2 regions of the Rheinheimera sp. ATLC3 genome follow, and region 2 is predicted to be linked to the other one. Evidence: riboswitches for the same ligand, from Rfam matches in the RefSeq annotation. Region 2 holds a riboswitch; the other holds the start of a gene.
The links. Region 2 has a riboswitch for cobalamin ahead of AC5SV9_RS16920 (TonB-dependent receptor domain-containing protein). Riboswitches for the same ligand answer to the same signal wherever they lie in the genome.
Positions count from the first base shown of each region.

Region 1: another riboswitch for cobalamin. It lies ahead of AC5SV9_RS19015 (ABC transporter ATP-binding protein); the one in region 2 lies ahead of AC5SV9_RS16920 (TonB-dependent receptor domain-containing protein).

Region 1 is NZ_CM182103.1:4,071,385-4,074,671, forward strand. Features, by position in the region: gene AC5SV9_RS19005 (extracellular catalytic domain type 2 short-chain-length polyhydroxyalkanoate depolymerase) at 1-628, opposite strand, end outside; gene AC5SV9_RS19010 (hypothetical protein) at 868-1,257, shown strand; cobalamin riboswitch at 1,343-1,523, shown strand; gene AC5SV9_RS19015 (ABC transporter ATP-binding protein) at 1,599-2,372, shown strand; gene AC5SV9_RS19020 (FecCD family ABC transporter permease) at 2,372-3,287, shown strand, end outside.
Region 2 is NZ_CM182103.1:3,633,342-3,636,628, reverse strand. Features, by position in the region: gene AC5SV9_RS16920 (TonB-dependent receptor domain-containing protein) at 1-1,407, opposite strand, end outside; cobalamin riboswitch at 1,446-1,632, opposite strand; gene AC5SV9_RS16915 (YajQ family cyclic di-GMP-binding protein) at 1,696-2,178, opposite strand; gene AC5SV9_RS16910 (VanZ family protein) at 2,271-2,627, shown strand; gene AC5SV9_RS16905 (ketopantoate reductase family protein) at 2,594-3,287, shown strand, end outside.

The DNA of each region.
Region 1 (3,287 bases), 440 kb from region 2:
CGGTTGTTGTCGCAGCTTTAGGTTTAATGTCGCCGATTAAGTGGTTAAGCAGAGCGCCTGCAGCATCGTAGTTGCAACTTGCCAGATACGGTGGCTCTGACTGGCTGCAACTTCCCAGATCAGTGCGGTCTGTCGGAAAGGTATGCGCGAACGCTTTGTCATCAACGAACACGATATTCTCTGGTTTAACCCATTGCTGGTACTGCTGGAAAAGCAGGGCGCCCAGCTTTGGTTGTACTGTCTTATCTTCAGTGCCGTTAAGAATCCATATCTTATCATTGGCCTGAGCGCTGAGCGGGGCCAGTTTGTCAGCTTCACGCGCTGTAGTAAGGTATTGTTCTATTGCCGTAAGATCTGGCGCACTGGTGTCTTTATTAAAGCAATGCTCCAATGCCAGTCCGAGACTGTTTTGCGCGCAGTACACAGGCCCACCGGCTAACATGGCCACACCTTTGACCTGGCTGGCAAATGCCTGATGATATTGGCCAGCCATATAAGCTCCGCTGGACAAACCTGATACGGTAATAGTGTCATTCAGGTTTAGCGTGCTGATAGCTGAATCGTTGTTTGCCAGAACACATGCGGACTGGGCCGACAGCAACAGGACGGTCAGAGTGACAAAGCGCATAAAAACTCCGTAACAAAATGGGATGACATTAAATGTTGCATATAAGTAATGATGCGGCAATAAGGCTTTAGTACAGGCAGATGAGCGTAGCTGTCGATAATGGCAGAGTGTTATTTGCTGATACCAGGTTAGCTTATTTACATAATATGATGCATTGCTTTTTAGCATCTTAACGTTGCAAAACACCGGCTTTGTGGTTAGATTGAATAGCATCGCAAGCTGAACAACAGGAAGTCATAATGAAAAAATGGGCAAGTGCAATTATTGCGGCAACGGTGTTTTCCACAGCTGCAATGGCGAATACTCAGGATTATAAACTGGTAACTGTTGCCGGTTATCTGAATTTTTATCTGCTGAACCTTAATGCCTGTGAGGACTTCCACCCGGCGGTGCGATCAGCTGCTTACGATGCTGAAAAAAATCTGTATCCGTTTCTGGATAAACTTAGCACCAAGATGGATAAAACCGGTTCAGATAAGAAAATGGTATCTGATATCGTGATGAAAAGACGCAGTATGCTTAACGCACAAATTGCCGATGGCGATTTCACTATTGAACACTGTCAGGCGATTGTCAAAATATTAAACGAAGACGGTCTGGATAAAACGCTGTTAAGTGCACTCGAATAGCCAACAGCACAATATTCAATCCTGATAACAAAACCGCCGGCATTAAGCCGGCGGTTTTGTTATGCCTGAGCAGATATATTTCTGTTACACTGTGGCGTGCTTTAGGGCGGGTTGATACCCGCCAGCCAGGGAAGCAGGTGAGAGGCCTGCACTGTACCCGCAACTGTAAGATGTGCTGCAATCTGTAACCACTGGCTTTGCGCCGGGAAGGGTGATTGTGGGCTATCACATCAAGTCAGGATACCTGCTTAAGCCTAGTGTTATGCCTCTGTGCGGGAGTTCACAGCAGCGCCATGCCATGCTCATAGCAGGCCGGCGGCTGCCTTTGTCAGGAGTCGGTTTTGCTGAATGTATCTGCGATTTCTCTTCGCTTAGACAATAAGCCTATTTTGCAGAATATTAGTTTTTCACTGCAGCCTGGTGAGTTTGTTGGTGTTATCGGGCCAAATGGTGCCGGTAAAAGTAGCCTGTTGCGTTTGTTATGTAACCATCATACTGCAGACAGCGGCACTATACTGCTGCGGAAAATACCCGTGCAGCAATATAGTGCGGCAAAGCTGGCGCGCACTGTGGCTGTTGTTAGTCAGAACTTGTCTCCGCTGTTCAGTTTAACTGTGCAACAGGTCGCCGCTATGGGGCTTTTGCCCCGTAAAAGCTGGTTTGAACTTAATAACAGTGAAGATGACGAGTGTATAAGTCAGGCGTTACAAAAAGTAGGGCTGGAACATAAAACAACGCAACAGGTTGATACGCTGTCAGGTGGTGAGCTGCAGCGACTTTATATTGCACGTGCTTTGGTGCAGCAGCCAGCCATATTACTGCTTGATGAACCCACGAACCATCTGGACGTAAAGTTTCAACATCAGATATTACAGCTGGTACGCAATCTGGGTATTCCGGCTTTGGCATGCCTGCACGACTTAAATCTTGCGGCAATGTACTGCGATAAGCTGTTACTACTTGACCAGGGAGTACAGTGTGGTTTTGGCCCACCAGACCAGGTACTGACCGAATCCATATTACAGCCGGTTTTTGGGATGAGCTGCCATACCTATTTGCATCCACAGTTGCAAAAGCTTCAACTCACCTTTTTGCCTGATGATGGAGGTCGTTGATGTTAAGACGTCGTTATGGCCGAACTATGACGGGCGCTGTTATTTTGCTGTTAGTGAGCGTGCTGTTAAGCCTGACTTTTGGCAGCGTTAAGTTAAGTATCCGTGAGGTGTTTTATTTACTGGCCGGCCAGGGCTTTAACCTGCCAATTAATGCAGAGCTGTTAAATACAATCGTCTGGCAGATAAGACTGCCCCGCATACTGACCGCCGTATTAGTGGGGGCTGGCCTGGCGATTTGTGGCGCTATTTTGCAAAACGCCAGCCGCAATCCGCTTGCCGATCCTTATTTATTTGGTTTGATGGCTGGTGCCGGTTTGGGAGCGACACTTGTCAGTGTTGTGTTACCACCTCAGATGGTGAGTATGGCTTTGGGGGCGTTTGCAGGTGCACTGTTTGCCGTGGCGCTGGTATTTGCTGTGTGCGCAGGCCAGCGCTGGCGTAAAGTAGAGACTACGTTGCTGGCAGGTGTTGCCGTGTCTTTTATGCTCAGTGCAATAAGTAGCTTTATTTTGTATTTTGCCGAGCCATTTGCAGCTAACCGCATTATGTTCTGGCTGATGGGGAGTTTAAGCCGCACAGACTGGCACAGCGTTGCGCTGTTGGCACCGGTGACGTTAATAGTACTGCTGTTGGCACTGGCGCTTCGCAGACAGCTGGATGCGTTACTATTTAGTGATGAAAGTGCACGTACGCTTGGTGTTAATACATTACGGTTGCGTTTGACATTGTTACTGGCAACGGCGTTACTGACCGCATGTATCGTATCGCAATGCGGAGGCATAGCCTTTGTCGGTCTGATGGTGCCACATATTGTCAGGCATTTTTTTGGTGTGACGTCGGTGCGCTTGTTATTGGGCTCGGCAGTGGTTGGTGCCTTGTTTATGATTTGGGTTGATAATCTGGCCCGCTTAATTT
Region 2 (3,287 bases):
CCACTGATAATCAGCTGTAAGCTCAAACCCCTCAATGTCTGCTTTAGCGACGTTCTCTGGTCGGGTCACTGCCCACTGGATCAGGTTTGTTACATCGCGGTCAAACCAAGCCAGACTTAACTGCACATTCTCCGCCGCAAAGTCTACGGCAATCTCATCAGAAACAGCGTGTTCCGGTAACAACTCAGGATTATTTGAACCGGGGAAGTACAGGTCGTTAAACGTCGGTGCTTTAAATGCAGAACCCCGACTGGCACGTAAACTCCATTGCTCATTTAACTGATAACCAGCGGCCAGCTGCCAGGTATTATTGCTGCCATATTCGGTGGCGTCGTCCCGGCGTGCTGCGGCTTCAAGTTTCAACTTGGCTAGCTGATAATTTACGCCGGTAAACACTGCACGGTTGTTGCGGCTTAAGCGCTCATAGACAGTGGCTGACTTGTCTACACTCTCCTGATACCAGTTAATACCGGCAAGAATATTTAAGTTGTCAGACAATGCCGTTGATGTCTGATAGTTAAATTCATCGCGTTCGGTAACGAAAGGGCTTCTTGAAGTTGGACCAAAAACAGCGTCGCTATCAAGCTGCCGGTTTACTTGCACCTGATGCTGCCACTGGCCAAGCTGATGGTGCCAGCCAAGTAAGTAGGTGCGATTTAACGTATCAGCCTGGTCTTGATCACCATAGGAGGTATCATATTGATATGAGCCTGAGACAACATCAGCCTGCGCACTCCATACCCCCCAGTCAGTTTGATAGTCTGCTGCAACTTTTACAAACCGCTGATCATAGCCATCTCTATCCTGATCAAGCTCAGGTTGAACATTAAATCCGTCTGCAGCACTCGCACCAGCTGTAGCCCGAAGCGTTAATTTTTCAGCCTGATGTACGATGCTAACATCAGTACCGAACTGGCCATAACTCCCTGCATTAACAGTCGCCTCAACACCGTTGCTGCGCCGCGTAGTAATAGCAATCACACCTGCTAAAGCATCGGAACCGTACCAAGCAGCACGGGGCCCCCGAATCACTTCAATACGCTCAATCAGCTCCAGCGGCAACGTTGCCAGAGATCTTGCACCAGCAGTTGCTGAACCACTGCGCACACCATCTATCAGCACCAGCGTATGATCTGTCTCGCCGCCACGTACAAATACACTGCTAAGCTGGCCGCGGCCACCACTTCTTGCCAAACTGATCCCCGGCAACTGCGCAAGCAAAGCGGGCAAATCGCTGGCCTGGCGCGCAACGATATCATCGCGCTCCAGTACAGTTATACTGGCTAGCACTTCTTGTTGCGGCGTTGCGGTACGATTGGCATAAATACTGATATGTTCAACAGAATCATCTGCTGCAACCGAGCAGCAGGACGCGACCAGAACGGCCGCAAAAGCAGGTTTAAACATGTAAGCTCCGAAAACGTGCCCACCGCACATTTATTCAAGTTATAGGAATTTTTCGGGCCGGTCTCCGGGCTGACAACCTGCTTTCGCCTGCACCCGCCTTCCCATCCTGTGACAGTGGCCTTGAGTACAGCTCAGTTGTTTACCGTTGCGGGGGCAGCTCTGGATTTACACCAGATTCCCGTTTAACTGCAGTCGCTCTGCAGCACCAGAAAAAGCGGCTCCATATGGAGCCGCGTGCAGTTTACGCCATCAAGGCAAAATGTCAATAGATGTCTGGATGGCTAAAAATCAATCGCGGAAATTTTTAAACTGAAACGGTTGCCCCAGCTCGCTGGTACGCACCAATTGCATAACGGCCTGTAAATCGTCTCGCTTTTTACCGGTTACCCGCAGTTCTTCGCCCTGTATCGCGACCTGCACTTTGATACTGCTATCTTTAACCAGCTTAACGATTTTTTTCGCCATCTCTTTATCGATACCCTGCTTGATACTGACATGACGGGTGATAAATTTGCCGTGACGTTCTTCTTTTTCAATTTTGAAGCTGCTGACATCCAGCTGCAATTTGCTGGCTTTAGTCGCAAAAATATCAAACAGTTGCATGACTTGCTGATCAGCTTCAGCGGTCAGCTCAATTTGCTCTTTGTTCAGCTCAATTTTGGCGTTAACGCCACGAAAATCAAAGCGTGTCTCCAGTTCCCGTTTGGCATTCTCTACGGCGTTTTTCGCCTGGTTTATATCAACTTCTGAAACAATATCGAAGGATGGCATTCTTTATCTCCTGACTATAACAGCCTCTGTTTGCTGGTGATTATAACCAGAAAACTGTTACAATCCGAGCGCCATATATTACGGGGGTTTTTGTGTCGCAGACTGTCTACCGCGTTTTTTGCCTCTCCTTCTTTGTGCTGGCTACGGCAAGCTTTCTGGCTGAGCTAAACGGCCACCGTGTTATCGCTGGCTTTGCTCACGTGGACAAGCTGGTGCATTTTAGTATTTTTGCCTTACTCGCCGCCTTGTTGTGGAAAGGCTTTAAACTGGCACCGCTCACCGCCTTTATTGTGCTTGGCAGTTATGGCGGCGCTATAGAGCTGGTACAACACTACTTTACCCGTCGCCAGGGCGACTGGCTTGATTTTGCAGCTGATATCACCGGCGTCATCAGCTTTTACCTGGTGCGTGGCCTGTGGCACAAGATCCGGCCCCGCAGCAAACGTTAAGCTGGAGCATTGTTGGCCAGGGCGCTATAGGTTTACTGGCTGCGTGCCGCATGCAACAGGCAGGCTGTGATGTCAGCCTGTGGCTGCGCCAACCCCGGTTGCTGACGATTAAATTTTCCCATCGTCAGTTACAGTTTACGCCTGCTTCGGCGCCCATCTCCGCAGTACTTATACCGGTAAAAAGCTATGCGGTAACAGAAGCCGTGCAAGCCTTGCTTCCGGCATTAGCTTCAGATGCGCAACTGGTATTAAGCCACAACGGCATGGGCAGCATAGCGCAGGTAACACCAATGCTGTTGCCGCAGCAAGGCCTGTGGTTTCTGACAACAACCCACGGCGCATTGAGACAGGCTGATACAGTGCTGCATACCGGTGAGGGTATGAGTACGCTGGCAGCGCTCAATAGTGCGGCCAAAGTACAGCAGCAACAAGTGGTGCAAGCTATGGATATGGCGCTTGGCCCTGTGACGCTTACCGATAATATCCAACCGGCGCTGTGGCAAAAGCTCGCTATCAATGCCGTGATTAATCCACTGACTGCATTACATAATTGCCGTAATGGTGAACTCGCGTCTTTGAAATATCGCCACCATATCGAGGCGCTGGTGACTGAAGTATGCCAGGTGGCGGCAATATGCGGCTATCCGCTTAATGAACCAA